DNA from 2 places in the Marinobacter sp. UBA2498 genome. Region 1 is predicted to be linked to the other one. Evidence: predicted binding sites of a transcription regulator. Region 1 holds the regulator's gene; the other holds the start of a gene.
What was found. The regulator sigma-54, encoded in region 1, starts transcription at its own class of promoters, with help from an activator protein. The targets are predictions, from matches to a motif close to ANTGGCATNNANNTTGCTNT.
Positions count from the first base shown of each region.

Region 1 (11,549 bases):
AAGTGAATCTGCAACGGGTTTTTGACACCGGCGAATAACTTTTCTGTTTGGCAATATCGGAGGCAGTCATGAACAAGCGTGTTTCCAACCGGGTCGCAGCCATCCAGATGGTCAGCGGTCATGACATTGACGCCAATCTGCGCGAAGCGGAACAGCTGCTGGCCCGGGCTGCCGAGCAGGGCGCCTCGGTCGCCGTACTGCCTGAGAATTTTGCGGTTCTGGCCACCAGTCAGATGATTGATCGTGGTCGCCAGGAGGCGGGGGCCGAGCCTGTCATAAGAACCTTCCTGGCCGAACAGGCCCGGAAACTGGGGCTCTGGATCGTTGGCGGATCGATGCCCGTGGCCAAACGACCGGACGGCTCAGATCTGGAGGATCGGGTCAGGGCAACCTGCATTGTCTTTGATGACCAGGGTGAGGAAGTTGCCCGTTACGACAAGATTCACCTGTTTGATGCCATGGTGGAAGACGCCCATGGTCAATACCGTGAATCGGACACCTTCGAGCCCGGCGAACAGATAGTGACCGTGGATACGCCCGCGGGCAAGCTGGGGTTGGCGATCTGCTACGATCTTCGCTTTCCGGAGCTGTTCAGGCTGCTGCGTGAGCAGGATGTCGACTGGATTTGCCTTCCGAGCGCTTTCACCTGGCAGACCGGTGATGCCCACTGGTACCCCCTGATCCGGGCCCGCGCGATCGAGAACCAGGTATGGTTAGTGGCACCTGGCCAGGGTGGCCAGAACAGCGAGCGCCGTCGCACCTATGGCCACAGCCTGATCTGTGATCCCTGGGGGCGGATCGTGACGGAAATGGGGGAAGGCCCGGGCCTGGTCACCGCCGAACTGGACGCCGATCAGGTAGCCAATCTGCGCGCCCGGATGCCGGTGTGGGAGCACCGCCGGCTCAAAGGTTGAACCAACGGCTCACATGGCCTCGGCGTCATCGATGCACTCCCTGAGATAACGGAACAGTTTCCGGGCCTGGCCGGTGTTCTTCTGTTTTTCGACGTCTTTTCGGGCGTTTCGAGCAAGGTTTCGCAGGTGCTGCATATCGGCAGTGGGGCAGTAGCTGAAGAACTCGCCAACAACGGAATCGCCTTCGGCAATCATCCGGTCCCGCCAGCGTTCCGCCAGGTGGTGTCTGCGGGTGTGTTCTTCGCTACCGGCATCGAAGGCGTCGATGGCTTTCGCCAGGGCTTCAGGATCATCTTCCTGTCGGATGACCTTACCGATGTATTGCAGGTGCCGTCGTTTGGCCTCGTTCTGGCGGATACGGCGGGATTCCTCGATCGCGGCGCGGAGGGTCTCGCTGATTGGCAAGGTTTCCAGCTGATCGTTGCTCAGGTCCAGCATCCGCTTGCCCAGATCCTGCAGGGCATGCATTTCCCGTTTCAGCTGGGATTTGCTGGGGCCGTCGTATTCCGGCGCGTCGTTGTCTTGATGGTCTTTCATAAATCCGAGATCCGCTTAAGCGTAGAAAATCGTCGCGAGGCCAAGAAAGGCCATGAACCCGACTACATCGGTCACAGTCGTGAGAATCACGCTGCCTGCCAGGGCCGGATCAATATTGCGAGATTTGAGAAACAGTGGCAGAACCGTGCCAACCAGCGCTGCGGCGACAAGATTGATCACCAGCGCGGCAGCAATGATCGCGCCGATCATCACATCCTGGAACCAGAGCATGGCTGCACCCGCCACCACGGCGGCCCAGAGCAGGCCGTTCAGTATCCCTGACAGAAATTCCCGGTTCAGCAGCCAGCCTACGTTGGCGCCGCTGATCTGCCCCACGGCCATACCGCGAATCACCAGTGTAAGCGTCTGACTACCAGCAATGCCGCCCATACTGGCAACAGTTGGCATCAGCACTGCGAGCGCCACCACTTTGGCGATCGTGTCTTCAAATAGCCCGATGACGGCGGAGGCGGTCAGTGCCGTAATCAGGTTGATGCCCAGCCAGACGGCACGGCGACGGGTGGTTTTCCACACCGGCGCAAAGGTGTCCTCGTCTTCGTCCAGACCCGCCATACTCATCAGTGAGTGGTCCGCATCCTCCCGGATAACGTCAACCACGTCATCGATGGTGATCCGACCCAGCAGGCGGCCCTCCTCGTTTACCACCGGCGCCGAGATCAGGTCGTAGCGTTCAAACAATGTCGCTACCTTGGTGTCGGAGAGGCTCACGGGAATGGGCTCGATGTCGGTATCCATGACTTCCCGCACGGTGGAGGCGGGGTTGGAGACCAGCATTTTCGTGATGGGCAGCATGCCAATGAAATCGTCCCGGCGGCTGACCACGATCAGGCTGTCGGTCATGGGTGGCAGGGTGCGGTGCCTGCGAAGGTAGCGGAGCACAACATCGATACTGATGTCCGGGCGCACCGTAATGGTGTCCGTGTTCATCAGACCGCCGGCGGTGTCCTCCGGATAGGAGAGAACTTCCTCCACCCGTTGCCGGTCCTGCTCGTCCATGGTCTCCAGGACTTCCTGGATGACCGTATCCGGCAGCTGCTGCAGCAGGTCGGCCAGGTCGTCTGACTCGAAATCCTCGATGATGTCCGCCAGTTCCTGAGCGTTCAGCTGGCTCAGGAAGTAGCCTCGGATATCATCACTGAGATACTGGAGAACCTCGCCTTCGAGGTCTTTGTCCACCAGGTTCCACAGCAGGGCCCGCTGCCGGGGCGGTGAGGACTCCAGCAAATGGGCAATATCACTGGGGCTCAGGCCACCGTTCAGGATGCGGGCAACCTGCTTCAGTGCGCCACTGTCCAGCGCTTCGCTCAGGGAACGAAGACGCTGGCGGGCCTGGCTTTTTTCCAGAATATCGGTCATGTGTTTATTTTACTCACCCTCACCGAAATAGTCGTTAATCAGTTCCACCAATGCTTCGATGGCCTGTTCCTCATCCGGTCCGTCGGCAATGAGCTCCACATCGGTTCCTTTGCTGGCGGCCAGCATCATCACCTGCATGATGTTCTTCGCGTCCACATCCCGGCCTTTGCCGCTGATACGCACGCTGCTGTCGTATTCCGATGCCGTGTTGACCAGCTTCGCAGTGGCGCGCGCATGCAGGCCCAGTTTGTTGATGATGGTAATGGGGCGGCGAATCATGGCTTGATCAGATCTCTTCCCGGGTCTGCAGGTGTGGCAGCTCGGTGTGCCGCACTTGCACATTGCTGTACCGTTGCCGGAAGTACTCACCCAACTGCTCGCACACATACACCGACCGGTGCTGGCCGCCGGTACAGCCAATGGAAATGGTCATATAGCTGCGGTTACTGTCTGCAAAGGAGGGCAGCCAGGTATCCAGAAATGATTTCAGGTCCTCGATCATCTTCCGGCTTGCCGGTTCTTTTTCCAGAAACTCGATAACCGGCTGATCCGTCCCGACATACTTGCGGAGGCTGGTATCCCAGTAGGGGTTGGGCAGGCAGCGGACATCGAAAACGTAGTCGGAATCCAGCGGCACGCCGTGTTTGAAGCCGAATGACTGAAACAGGAGAGCCAGTTCCTGATCTTTTCGACCGACCACGCGCTGCTTGACCATGTCCCGCAGCTCGTACATGGACATGCCGGTGGTATTTACGTAAAGATCGGAAAGCTTGGAGAGGGGCTCCAGCAGTTTCTTCTCGCTGGTAATGGCTTCCCGGAGAGAGGTCCTGTCGTCACTCAACGGATGCTTTCTGCGGGTGGCGTGAAAACGCTGCAGAAGCGACTGCTCGTCGGCGTCCAGGAAGATGATTTCAACGGTAACCCCGGTTTCCTGGAGGCGCCGGTAGATCTCCTCGAAATTGGCCAGCTCGCCGGAAAGGTTCCGCGCATCGATACTGACGGCCATCTTGCCCAGTCGACCAGGCCTGGTCTGGCTGGCGGCTTCCCGTGTGAGGGGGAAGAGCAGGCCAATAGGAAGATTGTCGATGCAATAAAACCCGAGGTCCTCCAGCACATGAAGTGCGGTACTCTTGCCCGAACCGGACCTGCCACTGACGATAATCAGCTTCATGACCACCTTACCTCCACTGCAGTGAATATCAGCCGCCTGAGGCGGTCATGCGCTGGTACAGCGTGCTGGCGTCCTCGGATTGCCGGAGGCGATCACAGAACGACCGCTCATTGAACTTTTCAGCCAGTTGGCTGAGCAGCTCCAGGTGTTCGCTCGTTGCTTCCTTCGGGACGATCAGGGCGAAAATCAGATCCACCGGCTGATTGTCGATAGCATCGAATTCGACGCTTTCTTCCAGCGTCATCAGCACGCCCACCACGTGATCAAGTCCTTCCAGACGGCAGTGGGGAATGGCGATTCCCTGGCCAATGCCGGTGCTGCCCAGGCGCTCGCGGGAAATCAGGTTGTTGAAGAGCTGGGTCTCGCTGAGCGTGTTGTCCTGATGGTTTATCTGCTCGGCAATAAACTCCAGGGCCCGTTTCTTGCTGGACGCAGCTACCCTGCAGAGGGTGAGCTCCGGAGCAAGAATGTTCTCTATGGTCAGGGATGTGTCGCTCATGGATCGACTGCGTTTCCGTTAAAAAAAAGGCTGCGACACGTTACTCATGTCGCAGCTCGATTAGATGAATTGCATGAAAACAGTCAGTTAGCGAGAGCCGTTTCCGTGCATCCGGTCTACATTCTTTTCCTTGTGCTTGAGGATCTGACGGTCAAGCTTGTCGATCAGGGCATCGATGGCTGCGTACATATCCTCATTTTCTGCCTTTGCGTGAATCTCACCACCAACCACGTGCAGCGTGGCTTCCGCAATCTGGCGCACCTTCTCCACTTCCAGGGTTACCTGGCAGTTGCTGATGTGGTCAAAGTGACGCTCGAGCTTCTGGAACTTCTCTGAAACATAATCCTTCAGTGCGGGAGTAAGTTCTACGTGATGGCCTGAAATATTGAGTTGCATAGGCGTCTCCTGTTGTCATCGTTCCGGCTCCCGGGAGCCGGTCTGGGTGCTGGCGCATTGTGCGCCGGCAAATAGTACGTTGCGCCCGGACCCCGGGGTGTTCAGACCAGCCGCTTGCGTTCGTTCGAAGGCGGAATGTGCATGGCCTCCCGGTACTTGGCAACGGTGCGTCGCGCAACCTTGATTCCCTGTTCTCCTAGCATGGCTGCAATTTTACTGTCGCTCAACGGCTTTTTGGGCGTTTCCGCGGCAATCAGCTTTTTGATCATCGCGCGGATCGCCGTGGAAGAACATTCACCGCCTTCGTCAGTGCTGACATGGCTGGAGAAGAAATATTTCAGCTCGAAAATTCCCCGGGGGGTGTGCATGTATTTCTGGGTGGTGACCCGGGAAATCGTGGACTCATGCATCTCAACCGCCTGGGCGATATCAGAGAGGATCAGCGGTTTCATGGCTTCTTCACCCTGATCCAGGAATCCTTGCTGGTGCTCGACAATACGGGTCGCCACTTTCAGCAGGGTTTCATTGCGGCTCTGCAGGCTCTTGATAAACCATTTCGCCTCCTGCAACTGATCCCGCAGGTAGGTGTTGTCGGCACTGCTGTCCGCACGCCTTATAAGAGAAGCATAGCTGGCATTGACCCGGATGCGCGGTGCAATTTCAGGATTCAGCTCAACACGCCAGCGGCCATTGTGTTTGCGAACGATCACGTCCGGAATCACATAATCGGGTTCGGCCCGGTCAATGACATCGCCCGGCCGCGGATTCAGGCCGGTGATCAGCGCCAGGACATCCCGCAACTGGTCTTCTTTCAGGCGGCTGCGGCGCAGCAACTGGGCGTAATCGCGGTTGCCCAGCAGGTTGATGTAATGGGTAATTACAAGGCGTGCCTGGGCCAGCCAGGGTGTTTCCGGCGGCAGCTGGTTGAGCTGGATCAGCAGGCATTCCTGTAGGTCCCGGGCAAACACGCCGGGCGGATCAAAGTGTTGCAGGCGGTGAAGCACGGCTTCCACTTCATCCAGTTCAAGGGGGTCTTCATCGTTCTCATCCAGCAGTCCGGCGTGGATTTCCTCCAGCGGGCTGGTGATATAGCCCCGTTCGTCCACTGCATCCATCAGGGCATGGGCAATGGCCTGGTCCCGTTCACTGAGGTGCGTCAGATTGAGCTGCCATTCCAGGTGATCCTGAAGCGTTTCGGTCGGGGAATTACGGGTTTCGAAATCGTGATCGTTTTCGTCGTCGTTGCGGGCTGCCGGCGCTGGTGCGGACTGGTAGATGTCGTCCCAGGCGGTATCAACCGGCAGATCGTCCGGAATGTTGTCAGGAATCTCGTTCTCCGAGGACCAGTCCGGGCCGTTCTCGGATTCATCCCAGTCGCTGGCCGGTTCCGGGGCAGCTTCAGCGGCGGACTCGGTGGCGTTGGCCTCGCGCTCGTCGTTTTCGCTGGCTGCGTCGGTCTGGTCATCGTCCTCGGAGGTCTCCAGCATGGGGTTGGATTCCAGTGCCTGCTGGATTTCCTGCTGGAGGTCGAGAGTGGAGAGCTGGAGAAGCCGGATCGCCTGTTGCAGCTGGGGCGTCATGGTCAGGCTTTGACCCAGCTTTAACTGTAAGGAGGCTTTCATAACCATGGTTCAGGATCCGTCACTCATCAGCGCGTTGTGTCATAAGTCGTGAAAAAATCTTTATATGCCGGTTACTTGCCGTGATTTTAATTTACCCTAGCAAGTTCTTTGCCGAGTTTACTTGCTACAGATCATCAAAACAATCAGCCATTGGGTGTCAGAGTCTGAATTCGTCGCCGAGATAGACTTCCTTGACCTGCTGGTTGGCCAGGATGGCGTCGGCATTGCCGGAGGCGATGATGTGGCCGCCGGAAACAATGTAGGCATTCTCGCAGATGTCCAGGGTCTCACGCACGTTGTGGTCGGTGATCAAAACGCCAATGCCTTTGTCCCGAAGGTGCCGGATGATGTGTTTGATGTCACTGACGGATATGGGGTCCACACCGGCGAAGGGTTCATCCAGCAGGATAAAAGCCGGCTCCATGGCCAGTGCCCGGGCAATCTCCACCCGTCGGCGTTCACCGCCGGACAATGCCATGCCAACACTGTCCCGGATATGGGTGATGTGGAATTCTTCCAATAACCCCTCGAGCTTCTTCTCCCGCTCTGCCTTGCCCAGCCCCGGCCGGGTTTCGAGGATGGCCATGATGTTGTCGCGTACGGACAGTTTGCGGAAGACCGAGGCTTCCTGGGGCAGGTAACCGATGCCCTGGCGGGCCCGACCATGCATGGGCAGGGGGGTGATATCCCGGCTGTCGATCGTGATCCGCCCGCGATCAGCGGGGACGAGCCCAACGATCATATAGAAGCAGGTGGTTTTCCCGGCACCGTTGGGACCAAGCAGCCCGACAATTTCCCCACTGCGGATTTCCAGGGAAACGTCGATCACCACTTTTTTCTGTTTGTAACTCTTTGCCAGGTTACTGGCTCTCAGAACTGCCATCGGATCCCTGTCTGTCTGTACTGCGTGGCTGAATCACCATCTCTACCCGGCCGCTGCCCTCGCCGGTGTCTGCGCCGCCCTCAGCGGTGACAACCCGGCCGACGGTATCATAATGAATGACATCACCCCGGAACAGGTTGCCATTCTGCTCGATGACTGCTTCCCGTTCAAAGGTCAGCTGGCTGTCGGTGGCAGACCAGGTAATGTTCAGGGCACGGGCATCGGTTTCGCCTTCCCCCTCGCGCGCCGGTTGACGGTATATAGCGGGCGTACCAGAGGCTTCGATCCGGCTCAGGCCGTCCTCGGTCCGGTACAGGACGACCCGCTCGGCAGTCAGGCGGGTATTGCCCTGCTCAAGTTCCACAGCGCCGGTGTAGGTGGCAATGCCCTGGCCGTCATCCAGGCGGGCGGTATCTGCGGTGACCTTGATAGGAGTGTCAGAATCAAGGTCAAATGCAGCCGCCGGGCCGATCATCACGACCGTTAGCAGGGCAGCCATCAGGCGCCGGTATCGGTTAGTTTCCGGTTTCATAGAGTCCTTCCACCTGGGAGTTCAGTTCCAGAATTCGTTCGTCTATCCACGCTTTCATGCCCGTGGCCCGGGTTATGCCGGTAACATCACGTATTTCTACGAGCGCGTCTGTATATACCATGCCCCGGTCGTTATCCAGGGTCAGGCTTGATGTTGTCAGGACGGCGTCCCGTTCGCCAATCGTGCGCTGAACCCGGACATTGTCCGTCAGGTACACCAGATTCTGGTTTTGCAGCAAGCTGCCATTGTCGGCCTCGACAATCCACGGCAGGGCCTCCTGGTCCCCGTACAGCTCGGCCCGGGGAGATTCCATGGTGGCCAGGTTGCCTTCCTCGAACTGCTCAATTCGGGGGCTGGAAAACCGGATCTTGAGATTGCCCGCTTCATCGAAGGAGGTGTACTGACCATTCACCACGAAACCGTCTGGTTCGGCGTCTCCCCGTAGGGCCGCTGCCTCGTCATCAATCACAGGGGGTTCATCGCTGCGCCAGAGCAGGAATACGGCTGCCACCACGGTAGCAGCCAGTGCCAGTGCTCGCAGCCAGGGTCTGTCCAGCAGCCAGTTCATGCCTCGGGCTCCAGATAGGGGGCAAGTGCTGCGTCAAGCCTGCCATGGGCCGTCAGCAGCAAGTCGCAGGCTTCGCGGACCGCCCCTTCGCCGCCCCGGGCAATGGTGCAGTAGTCGGCATGCTGCTGCACCAGCCAGTAACCGTTGGGCACGGTGATGCCCAGTCCGGCGAACCTCAGTGCCGGGAGATCTGGCAGATCGTCCCCCATGTATGCGATGGCCTCGGGGCTGATATCCATGGTGCTGACCAGTTCCTGAAGGGCTACCTTCTTGTCCTCTCGCCCCTGCATCAGGTGGGGAATGCCAAGATCCCGCATGCGCTTCTCGGTCAGGGGGGACTTTCGTCCGGTGATCACGGCCACGGTAATCCCGGCTGCCATCAGTTGTTTCAAACCCAGGCCATCCAGAATGTTAAAAGCCTTGAGCTCATCACCAGTGGCGCTGAAATAAAGTTTACCGTCGCTCATGATGCCGTCGACATCCAGTGCGATCAGGCGGATCTTTACGGCCTTTGCCAACAGCGAATCCGGCCATTGGTGCTTCATATCAAACAGCTCCTCATAGCCCCTAGATAACGCCGGCACGCAGCAGGTCGTGCATATTGATGGCGCCAATCAGACCACCCTGGTCGTCGGTAACGGGGAGGGCGTTGATCTTCATCTCCTCCATTATGTTCAGCGCTTCCGCCGCCAGATGATCGGCCTGGATCGTTTTACCATGCCGGGTCATGACCTCGTTGATGGGCGTATTGTGAATGTCCACCGATCGATCCAGAGTCCGTCGAAGGTCACCGTCCGTAAATATTCCGGTAAGAGTGCCTTTATCATTGACGACGGTGGTCATACCGAGACCCTTTCGGGACATCTCAAGAAGAGCACCGCTCAAGGGGGTATCCTCGTTGACGACTGGAATCTGATCACCGCTGTGCATGATGTCGGAGACCCTGAGCAGCAGCCGACGCCCGAGGCTGCCGCCGGGGTGAGAGATAGCGAAATCCTCGGCACTGAAGCCCCGGGCCTCAAGGAGTGCAACGGCGAGGGCATCGCCCATCACCAGGGTGGCCGTTGTGGAGGAGGTGGGCGCCAAACCCAGTGGGCAGGCTTCCACCATAACGCTGACGTCCAGATTGGCGACGGCTTCCCGGGCCAGTGTGGAGCTGGCATTGCCGGTCATGCTGATCAGCGGAGCGCCCATGCGTTTGATCAACGGCAGAATGGTGACCACCTCGCTGGTGTTGCCGCTGTTGGAAATGGCGATGACCACATCCTGGGAGGTGATCATACCCATGTCACCGTGGCTTGCCTCGCCCGGGTGCACGAAAAACGATGGCGTTCCAGTGCTGGCCAGGGTGGCGGCAATTTTGTTGCCAATGTGGCCGGATTTTCCCATGCCGGTCACAACCACGCGGCCCTTGCAGTTCATGATAACTTCGCAGGCCCGCGTGAACTGGTCGTCGATTCGGCCTTCAAGGGCATCAATGGCGTCGCGCTCAATGCGGATGGCGCGGATGGCAGAAGATCGGAAATCGCTGGGAGTCTGTTCGGTCATCGGGCTTTGGGCCTGGCTGTCGGGACGTTGTAAATGTTGGGCAGAGTATACCATTTTCACCCGGCAACGATGCCCGGTTACCGAAAGTTCAGTCAAACTGATCATTGCTATCAGTACATTTTGGGCACTTTGGATTGAGCTTGCGCGCTCCTTGGCATAATGTAGCCCCTCTTTGAAAGGTAAGGACTATGAATTCACCGGCTTACATATCGCTCAAGGACGTCGTGTTCTCCCGCTCAGGGCGCCGTATCTTCGACGGTGTCAGCCTGGACATCCCCCGCGGAAAAATCACCGCCATCATGGGGCCCAGCGGAACCGGGAAAACCACGCTGCTGCGCCTTATTGGCGGCCAGCTCAGGCCGGATTCGGGCAGTGTTGTGGTGGACGGCCATGAAGTGCCGAAGCTCAAGCGCAAAGCCCTCTACAGCCTTCGGGAAAAGATGGGCATGCTGTTCCAGAGTGGGGCGCTGTTCACCGATCTGAGCGTGTTCGAGAACGTGGCCTTCCCGTTGCGGGTGCACACAAAGCTGCCGGAAGACATGATTCGTGATGTCGTACTGATGAAGCTTGAAGCCGTCGGATTGCGAGGCGCCCGGCAACTGATGCCGTCGGAACTGTCCGGAGGTATGACCCGCCGGGTTGCTCTTGCCCGAAGTATTGCCCTGGATCCCGAGCTGATCATGTACGACGAGCCGTTCGCCGGCCAGGACCCGATTGCCATGGGCGTTCTGGTAAAGCTGATCCGCGATCTGAACAGCTCCATGGGGCTGACCAGCGTTCTGGTTTCCCACGATGTGCCCGAATCCCTGAGCATTTGCCATTACGCCTGCATCATCTCGGACGGCAAGGTGATCGGGGAGGGCACACCGGAAGAGCTCCGGGCGCATCCTTCCGGGAAGGTTCAGCAGTTTCTCCAGGGGCAGCCGGATGGCCCGGTGCCGTTTCACTACCCGGCCGAGGGCGCCGCCCAGGACTTTGGGTTGTCCGGGGGTGTGTCTTGATTGGCAGAATTGCCGCATTCGGGCGGCTCGGTCTTGATATCGTCTCGTCATTCGGCCGTTCAGGCCGTTTCCTTGCAGGCGTTCTGGGCGGTGTGCCCAGGCCGGCGACCGGTTTCCCCCTTCTGGTGAAGCAGCTGTACGCCGTTGGCGTTCTGTCCCTGGCCATTATCGTGGTTTCTGGCCTGTTTATTGGCATGGTGCTGGGGCTGCAGGGGTATACAATTCTGAGTGATTACGGTTCCGAGGCCGCTATCGGTCAGATGATTGCTCTGACCCTGGTGCGCGAACTCGGGCCGGTGGTAACTGCGTTGCTCTTCGCAGGTCGGGCCGGTTCGGCGCTGACAGCGGAAATAGGCCTGATGAAAGCCACCGAGCAGCTGTCTAGCATGGAAATGATGGGTGTGGACCCGCTTCGGCGCGTCATTGCGCCCCGCCTCTGGGCCGGGTTTATCGCCATGCCTGTGCTTGCGGTCATTTTCTCGGTGGTCGGCATCTGGGGCG
Region 1 is NZ_DDOI01000042.1:457-12,005, reverse strand. Features, by position in the region: partial or broken gene B2W52_RS04615 (YhdP family phospholipid transporter) at 1-38, shown strand, start outside; gene B2W52_RS04610 (carbon-nitrogen hydrolase family protein) at 69-914, shown strand; gene yjgA (ribosome biogenesis factor YjgA) at 924-1,451, opposite strand; gene mgtE (magnesium transporter) at 1,467-2,828, opposite strand; gene B2W52_RS04595 (HPr family phosphocarrier protein) at 2,838-3,107, opposite strand; gene rapZ (RNase adapter RapZ) at 3,115-3,999, opposite strand; gene ptsN (PTS IIA-like nitrogen regulatory protein PtsN) at 4,028-4,498, opposite strand; gene hpf (ribosome hibernation promoting factor) at 4,586-4,894, opposite strand; gene B2W52_RS04575 (RNA polymerase factor sigma-54) at 4,996-6,522, opposite strand; gene lptB (LPS export ABC transporter ATP-binding protein) at 6,674-7,399, opposite strand; gene lptA (lipopolysaccharide transport periplasmic protein LptA) at 7,377-7,931, opposite strand; gene lptC (LPS export ABC transporter periplasmic protein LptC) at 7,915-8,499, opposite strand; gene B2W52_RS04555 (KdsC family phosphatase) at 8,496-9,044, opposite strand; gene B2W52_RS04550 (KpsF/GutQ family sugar-phosphate isomerase) at 9,067-10,047, opposite strand; gene B2W52_RS04545 (ATP-binding cassette domain-containing protein) at 10,236-11,048, shown strand; partial or broken gene mlaE (lipid asymmetry maintenance ABC transporter permease subunit MlaE) at 11,045-11,549, shown strand, end outside.

Region 2 (17,378 bases), on a different contig from region 1:
CGCGTCTTCGTCAAGGTTACCCTGGATCAACCGTCGGTAACCCAGGTAGCGGTAGCTTTTGAGCTTTTGTCTGACTATGACGCATCCAGTTGCGACGTCGGATTCTCGCCTCCACACCAGAACTGCGATCACAGTGCCTCCAATGCGGGAGATGCGATCCTCGGCACGGACATTGTCGGGTTGGGCAGCAACAGTTCATTGCCTCGCGATGAGACGGGGGAAAGCGAGCTGGGCTATATCGACTATGAGCTTGACGAACAGGGCTTCTATACGCGCGGCGTGATCACACTTGAGCCGGGTATTACCGAGTGTTATCTGCCATTGGAGGTGGTCGAGGACAGCTTTGCCGAGCCCGTCGAGTCCCTTCGCCTGGCACTGACAGAAGTGCGATCCGGTCTGGCCGGTCTTGGCAGCGGTAACGGTGGTGTCGTTACCAATTTGTCCATTCAGGACAACGAGCCGGTTCTGTCGCTGGAAACTGTAAACGGTGGCGGCAGGGATACGCTGAACGTGGGTGCTGTGCGCGAATACGTCGCGAGACTCTCTGGAGACAGAGACCGGGATATTTTTGCGAAGCTGAGCCACACCGAAGACTCCACCGCACGTCTCGAATCCGAGTTCGTTATCGAGCGACTGGAAGACGGAAACTGGGTTGAGAATGACGAACTGATTTTTCCAGAAGGGACCGATGAAGTGCCTTTCCGGATTCGGGTACCGGAGGCTGGCTATGCCAACCCGGCCTTCAGTGACCGGTTTATCCTGCTGGGCCTCAACGAGAACTTCCAGGCCGGTCGAGAGGATTATGCCCGGGCGGAGGCTGAAAACCTGATCCGGGTCAGCCTCAACGAGCTGACGTCTCCGCTTGCTCTGAACCCTGGCGACGGCTTTGTGGCCACAGACATCTCGATGGGCCATGACGGCAGGCTGTTCGTTGCCGGCTACGACACCCAGGATAACGACCGGGTGCTGGTGCGGATTTTTGACCAACGAGGCACTCAGTTGCAGCAGGTTGACATATCCTCTGCGAGCGACAGCCTGAGCGCTCCGGATCCGGTCATAAACGTGGTGCAGCGGAAGGTGACCGAGGGTGGGACCAAGGTAGACCGGTTCGAATTTGTCGTGGCCTACAGCACCGATCAGTCGGTGGCGGGAACGTCCGGTCTGGGCCGCCTGGATTCAGTGACATCGCTTTACTGGTTTGATTCCGCCACCAACGGTGGCGAATACGTTCCCACCTGGACCATCGGGACCGGAACGGATGCTGATGATCAGGTTCGCTGGGCCGGAATCAACCGTGACACCGGCTATGTCATCCTGGCCGGGGAAACGGAAGGTGTGTTTGATCAGCAGCAGGGATCGGGCGGCAGGGACAGCTTCCTGCAGCGAATTGATACTGAACTGGACGGCAACACGCAGCAGCCTGCGGTTGCCTGGACCCGCCAGGCCGGCTCAGCAGCCGATGACCGTGTTGCCGGCGGCAGCACAGAATCTGTGAACCCCGGGTTGTTTGGTTCGGCCGCGGGATCTGTGGAAGGCGCTTCAGTCATCGGCGGCATTGATGCCTTCTTCTTTAACGCCTCCAGTGCCACCAGCGAACTTGATGTCAAACAGGTTGGCACCACTGGCGATGAACCGGTTTCCAACGGACTGTATACCGGTAGCACGCTCTGGCTGATTGGTGCCAGTGATGGATCCTATTCTGTGCTGGAGCAGGACGAGGAAGACCCCGTTCTGGAGAGGGAGGCGCTTTCCAGTGCTGCCGGGTTCCTGCTGGGATATTCAGCCGCCGGGAATGTCAGTCGGGCCTTCACCCTGAATGACGAAGGCGATCAGTCCAGCGAGGCATTTCTTGGGTTGGCTGATTTCGATGGCGACATGGTTGTGGCTGGTACCACGAACGGCGACTTCGCCAGCGGCGGTGTGGTGTCCGGAATGGAGCAGGGCATCGCTGCCCGGGTATCGCTGGTTCCAGAACCCGAGACGGAAGAGGAAGAGTCGGAATTCAGAAACAACTGGCGATACCAGCTTGCAGCGGATGACTCTGCGATCTTGGATCTGGAAAACTACCGGGATGACGAAATACCGGCATTAACCCGAATAGGCAACAACTGGTATGTGCTTCTCTTCAGTCCAGAGGGAGAACTGTTGACGCCTCTGAATTAGGGAACGTGGGGGCTACACCGTTCCCTGATGGCGGCCTGAGCTGGCGTAGAGTCGCAGGTAGTCCGTGCTGGTAACAATTCCGGAGGCGGCGCCTTTCGCATCTACCACCAGGGCGGCATTGAGCTGGTGGGCCAGCATAAGTCTGGCAAGCTGGTGGGCATCGGTCTCGGGTGAGGCTGTCAGGAAGGCGGGCAACTCGATGTGAACCAGGCTCTGGCTCATGGCATCGGCTTCATTCTCGTGAAGCCAGCCCAGGAGCCAACGCAGGTCGACAAGGCCGGCAACGTTGTTGTCCGCCATGATCACAAGGTGGTGCACCTGGTGCTCGTCCATGACGGTTAAAGCCTCAGAAATCGTTGCAGACGCCGGAACGGAATACAGGGTTTGAGACGAGATGCTGGATACCGGCAGATACGGGCGGTCTTCACGGCGCTCGCCAGCGGCCGCCGCGCCGTATTCCTCCAGTGCTTTGTAGCGACCGGCATTGGCGGCCTGCTGGAACTCGGCGTCCGTTGCCTCACTTCGGCCAGGATTGATGCTCTGGGTTTCTGCCAGCTCTGTAACATCACCCACGGGCCTTGCCCGGAATGTTTCCGGTAGCCGGGTTCCGACCGGGCGGCCGGGTTCGCTGACAAAAATGGACATGGGTTCTCTCCGTGACTATGCCACCATTTCGATGGTTATCGGCAGTCTGACCGGAAACTTCAGCTGGAGTTTATTACGAAACCACCACATTCGTCTGATAGAGGCGTCGGGTTTCAAGGCGTTTGGCCAGGTTCGCGGGAAGGCAGGGAGGTTGTCCGGTGAGCAAGTCAGCCAGATATTCGGCCAGGAGCGGTGCGTAGGTCAGTCCTTTGCTGCCAAGGCCAGTAAGGAGGTAAAGGCTATCGAGATCGCCGCTCTCGCCGTCGAAAACGGGTCCGGCCACCGGCTGGTAGTCATGGGTGGTGCATCGGAAGGCAACCCGGCCACTGAGTTCCTCCCCGCGAAGCGCATCGCTTTCATCGGAAAACACCGCAGGCAGCATCGAGCCGAGTTCGTCGATGTTCTCGTTATGACTTTCCACGGTGGGCAATGGGTTGTTATCACGTAGATCGAAGGTTGCGCCGGTTACGGCAAACTCGCCCAGTGCAGGGTTCAAATACCGGTTACCACAGATAACGGCCGTTGGGCCTCTGAGAGCTGTCGCTGGCAGGTGGCTAACCTGGCCACGAATGGCTTTCAACCGGAAACGACCCTTTGTCGGGATAAGCTCCGGGCTGAGATGGCCCGAGCAGATGACCACCCGGTCAGCGGTGATCGATCTGTTGTTTTCCGTCGAAATGCTCCATGTGCCGTCCGAACGCCGAAGATTGTTGACCTCGCTATGGAACACCGTGGATATCAGCGGGTGGTTCGCCAGTTCCTTGCAAAGGTTTGCGGGTTCGAGCCAGCCACTGCCGGGGAACCAGAGCCCGCCCGATTCCGTTGGCACGCCTGTCAGGGCGCTGGCCTGTTCCCGGGTCACCGGGTAAAAGATACTCCGGGGGTAGTCGTTCCTTTGGAGAAACCTCCGCTGCCGGTCCGCTTCCTGGGAGTTGTGGGCCAGCTGTAGCAGGCCGGTCGGATGCCAGTGCTGGTCGCGCCAGTTGTGGTAGAAACGCTGCGCGAACGAGAGTGCTGTGAGCGCCAGCTCGGTCTGGTCGTTGAACTCTACGCCCAGCTTCACATACAGGGCGCCCTGGGCGTTGCCGGACGCCGCTGCACCCGGGCCATGGGCGTCGATCAGTGTTACCGGGTAGCCCCGGTCTGCCAGGTTTCTTGCCAGTGCGCAGCCGGCAACACCTGCGCCGATTATTGCGATCGATTCCTGTTGTTCCGTGGGAGCCGTTTTGATGGGTGCCGGGTTCTCCGCGACAAGAACGCCTTTCAGCATATCCCGTTTGCGACCGTATCCGGCGGTTTTTTCCATCCGGAATCCGGCCCCCATCAAGGCCCGACGAATCCGGCCAACGGAGGTAAAGGTCGCCAGAGTTGTACCCGGCCTGCTGTGTGCACGGATCTTGTTGATGATGTTTTCCAGCCACATATCCGGGTTGCGGGACGGAGCGAACCCGTCCAGAAACCAGGCGTCGGCTTGAAAATCCAGGGATTGCCAGGCGTCGTTAATGTCGCCGAAAAATAGCGTCAGTCGAACCTGCCCCCCGGCCAGGACCAGCCTGTGTACCCCACGCACCAGGGGTGGGTAATGCAGAAGCAGTTCGTCGGCCAGCGCAGCCAGTTCGGGCCACTGTGCCAGGGCCCGGGCCAGGTCCTCGTGGGTGAGGGGGAAACGTTCAACGGAAACGAAGTGCAGCGTCGCCGCATGGGCCGGAGCGTGTCGCTGCCAGGCTTGCCAGGCGGCGAGAAAGTTCAGGCCGGTTCCAAAGCCGTTTTCGGCAATAACGAAATTGCCGCCTTCGGGAATCTGTGCGAAACGTTCGGGCAACTGGTTGTGTTGCAGGAAAACGTAGCGTGTTTCCTCGAGACCATTGTCGCGGCTGAAATAGACATCGCCGAACCGGATGGACTCCGGGACGCCGTCGTGCCAAGCCAGTTCAGCGGGCTCTATTCCGGGCGGCAGGGGAGCACGGTCCACGGTGTCAGCCTTCGGGGTCGACCACGGTGACGGTTTCGATGATCACAGGTTCAACCGGCACATCGGCCATCCCCTGTTTCCGGGTGGTCTGTTTGCGGGCAATGGCATCGACAACGCCCATGCCCTCGGTCACCTTGCCAAAAACCGCATAACCCGGGCCGCGAACTCCGGCGTTCAGGAACCCGTTGTCGGAAAGGTTGATAAAGAACTGGGACGTGGCGGAATCAGGCGCACTGGTGCGAGCCATCGCAATGGTTCCACGAAGGTTCGGCAGTGTCTCTTTCGCTTCATTGCGGATAGGGGCCCGAGTGGACTTGCGGGAGAGATCCCGGGTGAAACCGCCGCCCTGGATCATGAACCCGGGTATAACCCGATGGAAGATGGTGCCGTCGAAAAAACCGTCTTCGGCGTACTGCAGGAAATTGTCGACCGTTTCGGGCGCAACATCCGGGCGAAGCTGAAGCTCGATAGCGCCTTCACTGGTCACCATGCGGACCTTCGGAAGAGGATCACTGGCCAGTTGCTCATTGGTTTGCGCCTGCACCGCGGCAGTCGGCATGAGCAGGGCGAGTGCCATAAGCAATACGGGTGTCACAGTTTTCAGGGGCTTTACCATGTTTGTCATTTGCAGCCGTTCTCCGTGTTATTAGCAGGTGTGTTTCCTGCGACAATTCGGCGAATTCTGTTATCAGGTGCCAGATCTTACCAGATGGTGATGGTAAAACGGGCACTGCATCCACGCACATTGTTGTGTGATCGGCTAACCTTCCCGATATCGGAAGTCATGGATCACACTGGCCGGGCCGGGTTGTACGGTTTTCACTGTTTAAAAGGAGACACTGGGTGAGAATCCGTCAGGGATTTGAAGAGAAATCACGCCTCGGGCGATTGCTTATCAATCGTGGGTATCTGTCTGAGGGGCAGGTTAACGAAGGCCTCAGGCTTCAGCGCGAATCGGGACAGCGCCTGGGTGAGGTATTTATCCAGGCGGGCTGGATCAGCGAGAAGGAGCTGCACCGTGTCCTCAAGCACCAGTCCCGCTATCGCAACGCTGCCGCCCTGGTAACAGCGGTCACGCTGCCATTCCAGCCCCTGGTAACCTTTGCGGCCAGCAATTCGGCCGAGGCGTCACAGGCAATACTGGAAGCCGGCGAACTTTATGACAGAGGCAATCTTGCCCCCATGAGCGAAGCCGAGCTGGCGGCGATTTCCGGTCAGGGCGATCCGACCTTGCTGCAGCGCATTGGTATTGTCAGCAAGATGGCGGAGAACCCCGCAGGAAATGGGGAGCAGGGCTCCGAGGCATCCGCAGATGTTATTGAAGGTCTCAAGCTTTCCGCCAATATCTTCGTGCCGGTTCTGAACTTCCTGGATTCAGATCTCAGCATTTCCGGTGTGCATTATCGTGAAGGGGAGCCACGTTATCGGGTAAGAGAAGATGGCGCCCTGATGCTGGCGTTCCCTGAGCGCATCGAGGAAATTCGGATGGACAATATACGGGTTACGGGAGGCCAGGGAGCTTCAATGGGCAACGTGAGCATTCACGACATCCGGTTTCATCCCGACTCCCAGATGACCATCTACACCCGATGAAGTGGAAAGCATGGCTCGGCAGAGCCATGCGTCCGGGCTCAGGCGCTGGCGAGCACCGTGCTGCTTGATACCGTGGTCTGCTGACCCTGTGCACCGTACAGCTTTTGCTGGCCGGTGGCGCCGCGGAAAATATCTGTGAGCCTCGACAAACGCTTTTGCAAGTGGCTGATTACGCGACCGTTGGTCTGGTTCAGCGTCTGACAGGTTCGCAGCTTCTGGTCCGCTTCCTGCCAGAGTTCGAAGAGATCCGAGAATCCGGCGCTGCGAATAAAGCGGGAAGGCTCGCCACTTTCGGGGCGATATCCCATTTGTACGAGCGTTCGGATTTTCTGTTTGGCGCGTTCGCGGACTGCACCGAGGAGATCGTTCTTCTCTCTGGTCAGGGCGTCCAGCTGGCGGAGGTCGGAATTCGCAAGGCAGGTCTTTTCCTTGCCGAGAACGTCAGCCAGTGTTTCAAGCTGGCTGATATCCTGGGAAAGAAGGGTCTTCAAATCATCAATTGCGGCCATGGTCTACTCACCCGAAAATGCTTTCATCCATCTCAAGCATTTTCTGGGCCAGCTTCTCGGCGTCAATCTTGTACGTGCCATTTTCGAGGGCGGAACGGATCTGCTCGATGCGGTCGTCATCCATTTCCGGATAATCGCCCAGCTTTTGTTCGAGCTGCTTCAGATTCTTTGCCTGATTGCTCAGGCTGACGTTCTCACCACGGGCCCCCTGGGCCTGTGTCTTCGCCTGTTCGTTGGATGCCGGCTGGGTATTCTGTGCGCCGGAGCTTTTGTCGGCCGTGGTTCTCTGGGTGTTGACCTGGCCGGGGCCAATTCCATTTAAGTCAACTGACATATCTGTACCTGCTTGCCTGTCGCGCCACGAATGCGGCGCTTACTCGAGTTTATGTCTTCTTAACGGCGGCGCCGCGAAAACCTTTAGTACTTTTAGCACTTTTTTTCATCTGCTTTTACGACCGGTTTTGCGGCATTCACTTGCCGCTCCGGCAAGCCTCTGCCGCACGCGGCTCACATCGGAATCTCCACGTGGCCCGGCGCGACAACGCTGGCTCTTATCGTGCGCGATGAGCGCAGATTCTCAACCAGAACCTGTTCGCCAACGCTGGCGCTTGCCAGGGCTTTGCCCCGGGAACGTACTGAAAATCCGCCGGTTTTGGCGGTGATGATAACATGATCGCCTCGTTCGACCGCATTCGGGGCCGAAAGCATGTCTGGTGTAACGAGCGATCCGGCATTCACTGCGCGCCGCACTTCCATGCCAATCGCCTGCTTCGAGTCGGTAATCACGCCACGTCTGGATGAATTGATTTCAACAGACTGCTTCGCAAGCAGCCCTTCGGTTATTCGCTCTCCACGTGTGAGTGGCCTCGCTGCCACCAGGGCTGGCCCATGGATAGAAACTGAAGCGGTAACAAACATTCGCCATGGGCGGGTTCCTTCGCAGGCTACCTGCAACGACGGGCTGGTGCTTTTCCATGGATCCCCGCTGAACTCTACACTCAAAGGCTTTTCGCACTCGGCGAGAGCGAGGCGGCTGTCGATGGAACCGGGTTCGAAGGAAACGGTGTAGCCATGCTCGGCCTGTTCAGACGCAAAGCTGTCCAGAAACGCCAGGGTTGCTTTCTGAATCTGTTCAGCTGTCGTTCCAGCAAGGAGCGGCGTGCTCAGGCCAGACATTAGCAGTAGTAGGGCGAAATTCGTGATGCGCATACGTATCAGTTTGTCCTATGCTGTCAACAACAGGGCAGAAAAGCCCGAATCAGGCTAAGGATTCGGTAAAAGTGGCCGTTAAATGGGCTGACCCACCCCTGATATGACGGGTTTCCGTCGATCAGGCTATTATTCAGTGAACAGCAAGATATATGCCGTTGTAATTCCGGCAAGCCAGGAGAATCGAAATGGCAGGGGTTTTGGACAGTGTCAACCAGCGCACTCAGATGGTCGGAAAGAACCGCCTAGAGCTGCTTCTTTTCCGTCTCAGGGGGCGTCAGATCTACGGGATCAACGTGTTCAAGGTGAAAGAGGTTCTGCAGTGTCCGAAGCTGTTCTCCCTGCCCAACAGCCGGCCGGTTGTTCGAGGCGTAGCCCATAGCCGGGGTGAGACTATCCCCATTATCGATCTGAGCATGGCAATCGGTCTGCCCGGTATCCCGCAAGAAGAGCTCTCCACCAGTTTCGTCATCATCACTGAATACAATCGCAAAACGCAGGGTTTCCTGGTGAGCGGCGTCGAGCGAATCATGAACATGAACTGGGAAGAAATCCTGCCTCCACCCAAAGGGGCCGGCAAGGATGTCTATCTTACCGCTGTCACGAAAATTGATGATAAGCTTATCGAAATCATTGATGTAGAGAAGATTCTTTCAGAAGTTTCTCCGCTTGGGGAGGACGTAACCGAAGCCGTTCTGAGTAAGAGCGCGGATAGGGTACCGGGGCATCTGCCCGTGCTGGTGGTCGATGATTCATCCGTGGCCCGGCGCCAGATACAGCGGTGTCTCACCGCAATTGGCATGGAAGTGGTGCTGAAAAACGACGGCAAGCAGGCTATTGAACATCTGAAGGAAATCACTGCGGATGGTTCCCGGGCCAAGGATCACTTCTCCCTGATCATCTCGGACGTGGAGATGCCTGAAATGGATGGCTACACCCTCGTCACCAAGGTGAAAGAGGACCCGGCGCTTTCGGATATGTTTGTTATGCTTCACACCTCACTCAGCGGTGTGTTCAACCAGGCCATGGTAAAGAAGGTCGGGGCCGACGACTTTATGGCAAAGTTCAGTCCGGACGAGCTGGCAGAGCGGGTGATGGAAATCATCGACCAGGGTTGATGGAGCCGCTCAAAGATTCACTCAGAACAGAGACCCAATGAAAGCGGAAATAACGCCACAGGAATATGAAGCCTTCAAATCGTTCCTGCAGGATGCCTGTGGGATTTTACTGGGCGATAATAAACAGTACCTGGTCAAAAGCCGGTTGCGCAGGATTCTTGAAGAGAACAGCCTGAATACCCTGGGTGAACTGCTCGAGCGCCTTAAGCGCCCCGGGCGGGGCGGTCTGAAAGAGACTGTCATCGATGCGATGACAACCAATGAAACCCTGTGGTTCCGTGACAATCACCCTTTCCGGATTCTTCAGGAGAAACTGCTTCCCGAATTCGCAGAGCGCAACTCGATGCAGCCTTTGCGTATCTGGTCTGCGGCCTGCTCAACCGGCCAGGAGCCGTATTCGATTGCCATGATCGTCGAGGAGTTTCGGCGGGCGAGGCCCGGGAAGCTGCGGGATGTAAAGATCACCGCGACGGATATCTCCAAAAGCGTTCTTGATGTGGCTCGCAAGGGCGAGTATGAAATGCTTGCCATTGGTCGGGGGCTCTCGCCAGAGCGCCAGAAGCAGTTTTTCACGCCGTCCCTGAACGGTGGCTGGCAGATCAAACCCCAGATCAAGAGCATGGTGGAGTTCAAGGAGTTGAACCTGCTTGAGCGTTATATGCTGGGCAAGTTCGATATTGTGATGTGCCGGAACGTTCTGATCTATTTTTCGGCGGACCTGAAAAAGGACATTCTCACCCGGATGCACGCCACCCTGAACCCGGGCGGCTACCTGGTTCTTGGTGCCTCGGAATCGCTCAACGGCTTGCCCCATCTCTATGAGATGGTTCAGTGCCACCCCGGAATCATCTACAGGAAAAAATAATCCATGCCCCTCAATGTCTGGGTCCTGGTTGCCGCTCAGGCGCTGGCCATGTGCACAGCGCCTTTTATCGTTTTTATAGGCAGCATTCAGGGCAGAATGCTCGCCCCGGCGCCCGAGTACGCAACACTTCCCGTCGGGCTGGTGGTCGTAGGCACCGTTCTGGCTATCAAACCGGCAACCTGGTTAATGGAGCGCATTGGGCGCAAGCGCGTGATGCTGCTGGGTGCCATCATGGGCATTGTTGCAGGTCTTATGGGAGGCCTGGCGTCCTGGACTGGTCTGTTTTCCCTTCTTTGTCTTGCGGCCGTGGTCGGTGGTACCGGGCTTGCGGTGGTTCACCAATATCGGTTTGCGGCCATGGAATCCGTGGCGCCGGGTATGGCGGGTTCTGCTGCCGCTCGCGTGTTGCTGGGTGGTCTGGTCGCAGCCTGGCTCGGGCCGGAAGTTGCGGGTCTGGGTAGCGGCGCGGCGGAGCAATACCCGTTTCTGGTCAGCTGGATCGCGCTGGCGGCCGTCCAGGGTGCGGCTTTGCTGATCCTTGCTATCGGTTACCGGGCAGGGGCCGAGCGCGTCCAGGAATCCCGGCCGGGAGGAGGCCGCCCCCTACGGGAGATTATGGCGAACCCTTTGATCTGGGCGGCCATGAGTGCCGCGGCCATTGGCTATGCGGTGATGAGTTTCATCATGACGGCGACGCCGCTGAGCATGACCGAAATGGCCGGCCATGACCTCGACGATGCCAAGCGGGTGATCCAGCTCCACATAATGGCCATGTATCTTCCGTCGCTGATCAGCGGTTGGCTGACACGCGTGGTAGGCATTCCCCTGATGATGGCAGCGGGCCTGCTGGCCTATCTGGGCTGTATTGCCCTTGCCGCGAGTGGTGTCAGCTTCCACCACTATATGTCAGCGCTGTTGTTGCTCGGCGTTGGCTGGAATTTCCTGTTCGTTGGTGGCACAACGCTGCTGCCCCGGGGGTATCGGGATGCCGAACGCTTCCGCGTCCAGGGCCTGAACGACATAATGGTTTTTGGCTCCCAGGCGACCGCGGCGCTGTCTGCCGGCGCAATTCTGAGCTGGCTGGGCTGGGGCGGTCTGGTCATGGTTGCCGTACCCTTCCTGATACTTCACGGGTTATTGATGACTTTGTGGCTGTTGCGCGAACGAACGCCCGAAGCTGCAGTTAACGGGAGAGAGTGATGCTTATAGATTTCGAGGGTATGGATCCGAAAGATGCCTACCACATCCTTACCCAGACAGTGATTCCGAGGCCAGTTGCCTGGGTGCTGAGTGAAAATCCGGATGGGGACTACAATCTGGCGCCGTTCTCGTTCTTTACGCCGATCACCAGCAATCCCCCGTTGCTGATGATTTCCGTTGGTAAAAAACCGGCGGAGGGCGTTTCGAAAGACACCCGGGTAAACATTGAAGCGAGAAAGAATTTTGTCATTCACATCGCCCACCGGGATCTCGCCGCGGCGGTCACAGAATCCTCGCGAACCTTGCCCCATGGCGAATCCGAACTGAAAAATCTTGATCTGGAGCTGGTGGATTTTGAAGGCTCGAGCCTGCCTCGGCTCAAGGACTGCCACGTGGCTTTTGCCTGCGAGCTCTACGACATCAAGGAAATCGGTGCCGGGCCCCAGTCACTGGTATTTGGAAAAGTCACCCGGGTATGGGTATCTGATGATGCAGCTCGTTACGATGACAAGAATCGCCTGACCTTCAATGGCGCTGCGATTGATCCGATCGGCCGTCTCGGGGGAAGCGAATACGTCACCTTCGGTGAAATCCTCAAAATTCCGCGGCCATCCTGAATCGGGGGCAGGGCAAAGGAATGGAACAGCTTAACCTCCGCCATCTCTACTATTTCTGGGTGATCAGCCGGGAAGGTTCGATCGCCCGAGCCAGTGAAGTCCTGGAACTGGCGCCGCAGACCCTCAGTGGCCAGCTTGCGACGTTTGAAGCCTCAGTGGGTGGGCGCCTGTTCTCCCGGGAAAGGCGCAAGCTGATCCTCACAGACTACGGCCGGCTGATCCTCGGCTACGCCGACGACATATTCGCCCTCACCGGTGAGCTTGCCGAAACCCTGCGGCTTGATCCTTCCGAGCGCCCGCTGACCCTGCGAGCCGGCGTCTCCGCGTCGATTCACAAACTGATTGCCTACTACCTGCTTCAGCCGGCGATGGCGGGCGAGCGGTCCATCCAGCTTGAATGCCAGACCGGGCGCACCGAAGATCTCGTGCTCAGCCTGAAACGCAAGGAGCTGGATCTGGTTCTGACCGACCGGGTGCCACGGTTGCAGGAGGACGGCAATCTCACGGTACACCCTCTGGCGGGATCCAGCATGAGCCTGTTCGCCGCACCAGAGTTGGCAAGAAAGCTCAAAAAGGGGTTTCCCGAATCCCTGAATGGCCAACCGTTGCTGGCCAACGCCACGGATGCACCCTATTTCGAGCGACTGATGAACTGGTTTTCCCTGAATGGGGTTCGCATGAAACTTGTCGCCCGGGTAGATGACAGCGCCCTGATCAAGGTATTTGGCAGCCAGGGCTATGGCGTGTTCGCTGCTCCAACCTCAATCCGCGAGGAGGTCTGCCGCCAGTATGAGGTAGAGCAGATTGCCTCAATTGAAGACGTCATGGATGAATTGTTCGCCATCACCCGTGGCCGAAAAACCGCCCATGAGGGCGTCCGTGCCATTGTCGATGCTCACACGGGTGATCGTGACGCCTGATTGCATCGAAAATATCGATCTTAAAAGCTCACAAAAGCTTATTTTATCGAACTCTGTTCCTGTCCATTATGGAGTTGTGAAAGGCAGCAACCCGAAGAGGAGCAGTAGCTATGAAGACCATCCACAAATTCCGTCTGGAACCGGGCAAAGAGCCGACCACGCTCACGCTCAAAGAGGGTTACAGGGTGGTGCGCAGCGAATACATCGTGCCCCATAAGGCCGTCTACCTCTGGGTGGAGCAGCCCCTGAACGTAACCACACCAACCCTTGAGCGGCAGTTCCGAGTCGCTTATTCGGGCGAACCAGTGCCTGACAGCTTCGAATACCTCGATACCGCACTGGATCCATTTGGCCCTGAGGCGTACCACGTGTTTGCAATACCTGCCGGTGAAGAAGAGCTCTTCAATACGGCATCTGACGGTGCAAGCAACGACGCGTTCAGCAGGCAGAACTGGCAACACACAGCGATCTCTTGACCACTTCAGGGCCCTTCGGGGCCCTTTTTTATGGCGTCTCGATCGGCAGGTGGCCGGTTTTTACCCAGATGATTGTTTCCTTGTCCACGAACGGGTGATGCTGGCTCAGGTGGGGGCTCCGAATCCAGGTGCCCGCCGGGTAGCGACCATGTTCATCGCAAAACTCACCGGACAGCACGAATATCTCCTCGCCGCCAAAGTGCCGATGGGGCTGGAAAACCTCGTTTGCCGGCCACTTCACCAGGGCCACATGCTCGTGCTCGAATTCGTGCAGCGGCATCACCTCAAGCCCGCCCATACCGGGCCGCCACGGCGCAGTGCGCGTATCGATGCGCACTGTGGATCCATCGCGTTCGTCGAACTGATGCAGCTTGACGAGCAGCGTGCAGCCTTCCTCGCTGAAAGGGGCGTGTCCACTGCCTGGCGGGTTCCGCAAATAAGTGCCGGCCGGGTAGTCGCCGGTCTCGTCGGAAAACACCCCATCCAGAACGAGGATCTCTTCGCCCAGGGGGTGCTCATGCCGGTTGAAGGAGGCACCAGGCTCGTACCGGACCACACTGGTTGCATGACCACGCTCTGCTTCCTCGCGGGCAAGAGGCTTTCTCAAAACACCACCGGCAGGGCTGGGCACCCAATCCTGCTCTTCGGTGCGGATGATGACTTTCTTGGAAAAGTCCATGTTGAGCATTGCGAACCTCAAAACCACCTGAAATTGAAGTGACTAGTTACGTGGGCGCCAGCCTTCCGGATGCCTCTATTTGATCAGGGCCTGAATGTTCCGGAACTGCGGATGTTTGCAATGACGCATCCATTCAAACGCCACCATCTCAAGCGTTACAATCCTGGCGCCGCTCTCGTTCAGGCGGTCCAGAGCGACGTCCCGGTCAAACTCATTGCGTGAGCCGATAGCATCGGCCACCACCCATACCTTGTAACCTGCATCCAGCAGGCTAAGGGCGGTCTGCATCATACACACATGGGTCTCGCAGCCACCGATTACAATGTGCTGCCGGCCCTCCGGCAACTGGTCAACGAGCCCATCGGGGCAGGCATCAAAATGGTGCTTGGCCAGGGTCTGGTTGCAGAGCTCCCGGACCGCTTCAACATTATGTCCCAGCTTGTCAGGTAGCTGCTCGGTGCCCAGCACAGGAACCTCCATGAGCCCGGCAATGGTGGCCAGCACGATGCAGCGGTCCACCACCTCGTCGCCATGGCTAATGGCGGGCATCAGTTTTTCCTGAACATCGATGAGCAACAGCGTCGATTGCTCGGCTTTCATCAGCATGGATAGTCTCTCCCCACAAACTGAATGATTATACTCGGCGTTGTACTAACGATAGTCCTGAATCTGCTCAACCGGTAAAGAGAAAACCCGTCTCGCCCGAATTTTTTTGACGATTTTCCCCGGGGGAGTTGCCAAGCGCCCGTAAAACCATTAAAGTTTGCGCCCTCAAATGAGCGACGACGTTGCTGATTTGAAACAGTTTATTGGAGAGGTGGCCGAGTGGCTGAAGGCGCACGCCTGGAAAGTGTGTAAACGTTAATAGCGTTTCGAGGGTTCGAATCCCTCCCTCTCCGCCAATACAAAACCCCAGCAGAAATGCTGGGGTTTTTTATTGGCCGATTGGCAGGGTAGAAAGAACCCTCCCGGGTTCGAGCTAGGATTTTCTCCAAACCAACAACCGATTATTAGCCGGCATCCCGAAATCCTTTTCAAGCTTCAGCCCGGTTTCTTCACCAAGAGCTTCAAGATCCTCCATATCCCGTATTCCCATATGAGGCGCCTGTGTTCTAAGCGACAGGTCGAACCGTACATTGTTTTCACTGGTGTGCCGACCGCCATAGCTGAAAGGCCCATAGAGGCAGAAGATGGCGCCCCTGGGTAGGGCCTCCGCGAGGCCGCGAAACATTGCCTGCACTTCTTCCCAGGCCATGATATGCGCCGTATTGGCGGAGAACGCGCCGTCGATGGCGGGCAGGCTGGACCAATCTCCGTTCAATACCTCCAGGGCAATGGGCGGGTTGATATTTGTAAGGTGGGCATCGTCGATCCACGCCCGGGAAAGCTGGGCGTTCTGAGGGTGATCGGTGGGCTGCCAAACCACGTGGGGTAGGTGAGCGGCAAAGTGAACGGCGTGCTGGCCAGTGCCCGTGCCGATTTCCAGAATGGTGCCCGGCTGTTTGAAAAGCTCGACAAGTTTTTCCAGAATCGGCGCTTTGTTATTCTCGCAGGCTTGAGAAAACGGCTTGTCTTTTTGCATGCTCCGACCTTTCGACAGGGGGTAGTTTATGGCGGTTTCAATACGCCGGCTCAGCGGTGACCAGATTAAACCATACCTGAATGATCTCGCGCGCCTGAGGATCGAGGTGTTTCGCCATTTTCCCTACCTGTACGACGGTGATATGGACTACGAGCGCAAGTACCTCGATACCTACGCCCGCTCGCCAGAGAGTCTTTTCGTGCTGGCCCTGGATGGCGAATCGGTTGTTGGCGCCGCCACGGGCATCCCGATGGACCACGAAACGGACGAGTTCAAAGGGCCGTTCATCGAGCAGGGTTATGAGCCAGACAAGATCTTCTATTTCGGTGAGTCGGTGCTGCTGCCGAATTACCGGGGGCAGGGCATCGGGGTGGCCTTCTTCGACCACCGGGAAGGCCATGCCCGGGAACAGGGCCGTTTTACGCACTGCTGTTTCTGCGCGGTCGAGCGGCCTCAAGATCATCCGCTCAGACCCGCCGATTATCAGCCGCTGGACTCATTCTGGCACAACCGCGGCTACCGAAAAGTACCGGAACTGACCACCACCTATGCATGGAAAGATGTGGATCAGGCGGCGGAAGCCGCCAAGCCCATGACGTTCTGGCTGAGGCGTATTGCCTAACGAACGCTGAAGTTGCTGAATTCCCCGGTTGGCGATTCCGGCGCAATATCCACCGCATCCACACGCGCATCCGGTGGGCCTTCGGCGCACCAGGTTCTGAGTTCGTCCAGGCGTTCCTCCGGGCCTTCGGCCACAATCTCAACTCGTCCATCGGGCAGATTGCGAGCGAACCCCGTCAAACCCAGGGAAGAGGCCTTCTGTTCCGTGGAGGCGCGATAGTAGACCCCCTGTACCCGGCCGGATATCAGAAGTTGCCAGCGTTTGGTATCCATGGTTTGCTCCCGCTCGTTCTGTCGTGTCAGGCTTTATTTCAATCTACCGGTTCGGGCAGGACGACTTCAAGGAGAGAGAACGCTGATGGCCTCCACCCACCTGAAACACAATGCGACTGGTTATGCCGATGCCCTGGTCTGCGAGGCGGAGGGATTGGAGCGCCTTGCAGGCGCACTTGATGAGGCCGGGGTGACCGACGTCGGTGTGCCGCACGTTTATCGGGTGAACGAAACCGAACTCGAAATCACCGCCATCCGGTCTTCCGGTGGCTCAGATCGGGCGCGGGAGGTGCTGGGTGAAGGGCTGGCCAGAATGCATGCCCTGCGGCAGGAGGCGTACGGCTGGGGCAGGGACAATTACATTGGCCTGGCACCGCAACCCAATCGCTGGTGCGACAACTGGGGTGAGTTTTTTGTCCACGACCGCCTTGGCTACCAGGTCTCACGTATTCGTGACGCCAGCCAGAGGACTCGCTTCGAACAGGTATTGGACCAGCACGGGGGCTTCCTGATGGACTGGCTGAACGCCCACTGTGAGCACCCGAGCCTGCTCCATGGTGATCTCTGGAATGGTAACGTGCTCTATGGCTCTGACCGCCCCTGGCTGATTGACCCGGCCGTCTACTGCGGTGATCGTGAAGCGGATATCGCCATGACACAGATGTTTGGTGGTTTCGGCGAAGCATTCTACCGGGCCTACGACGCGTGTTACCCAAGAACATCGGTTTATGGCATCAAACGTGAGATCTACAACCTCTACCATTACCTGAACCACTACAACCTGTTTGGAGGTGGTTACCTGGAGGGTTGCCAGGTGGGTTTTGCCGCGATTGAAGCAATAGGCCGTGGCAGGGCCTAGATCAGGCCGGTACTGCGAAGCACGAAGACTCCCAGAGTGACAGTGATGCTTGCCAGAAGGGTCGTCAGGGCGATGAT
Region 2 is NZ_DDOI01000154.1:20,150-37,527, forward strand. Features, by position in the region: gene B2W52_RS21295 (hypothetical protein) at 1-2,163, shown strand, start outside; gene B2W52_RS21300 (CBS domain-containing protein) at 2,176-2,808, opposite strand; gene mnmC (bifunctional tRNA (5-methylaminomethyl-2-thiouridine)(34)-methyltransferase MnmC2/FAD-dependent 5-carboxymethylaminomethyl-2-thiouridine(34) oxidoreductase MnmC1) at 2,882-4,780, opposite strand; gene B2W52_RS21310 (peptidylprolyl isomerase) at 4,785-5,396, opposite strand; gene B2W52_RS21315 (cyclic di-GMP-binding domain-containing protein, MshE-related) at 5,624-6,373, shown strand; gene B2W52_RS21320 (flagella synthesis protein FlgN) at 6,412-6,882, opposite strand; gene flgM (flagellar biosynthesis anti-sigma factor FlgM) at 6,890-7,216, opposite strand; gene flgA (flagellar basal body P-ring formation chaperone FlgA) at 7,390-8,091, opposite strand; gene B2W52_RS21335 (chemotaxis protein CheV) at 8,280-9,209, shown strand; gene B2W52_RS21340 (CheR family methyltransferase) at 9,247-10,074, shown strand; gene B2W52_RS21345 (MFS transporter) at 10,078-11,274, shown strand; gene B2W52_RS21350 (flavin reductase family protein) at 11,274-11,891, shown strand; gene B2W52_RS21355 (LysR family transcriptional regulator) at 11,912-12,811, shown strand; gene B2W52_RS21360 (DUF7352 domain-containing protein) at 12,922-13,287, shown strand; gene B2W52_RS21365 (cupin domain-containing protein) at 13,316-13,975, opposite strand; gene B2W52_RS21370 (isochorismatase family protein) at 14,042-14,572, opposite strand; tRNA gene B2W52_RS21375 (tRNA-Ser) at 14,778-14,868, shown strand; gene B2W52_RS21380 (DUF938 domain-containing protein) at 14,946-15,548, opposite strand; gene B2W52_RS21385 (GNAT family N-acetyltransferase) at 15,577-16,170, shown strand; gene B2W52_RS21390 (acylphosphatase) at 16,167-16,442, opposite strand; gene B2W52_RS21395 (fructosamine kinase family protein) at 16,528-17,301, shown strand; partial or broken gene B2W52_RS21400 (AEC family transporter) at 17,298-17,378, opposite strand, start outside.
Region 2: a site for sigma-54 is predicted at 8,232-8,251, ahead of flgA (flagellar basal body P-ring formation chaperone FlgA). Genes of this name have one in related genera too.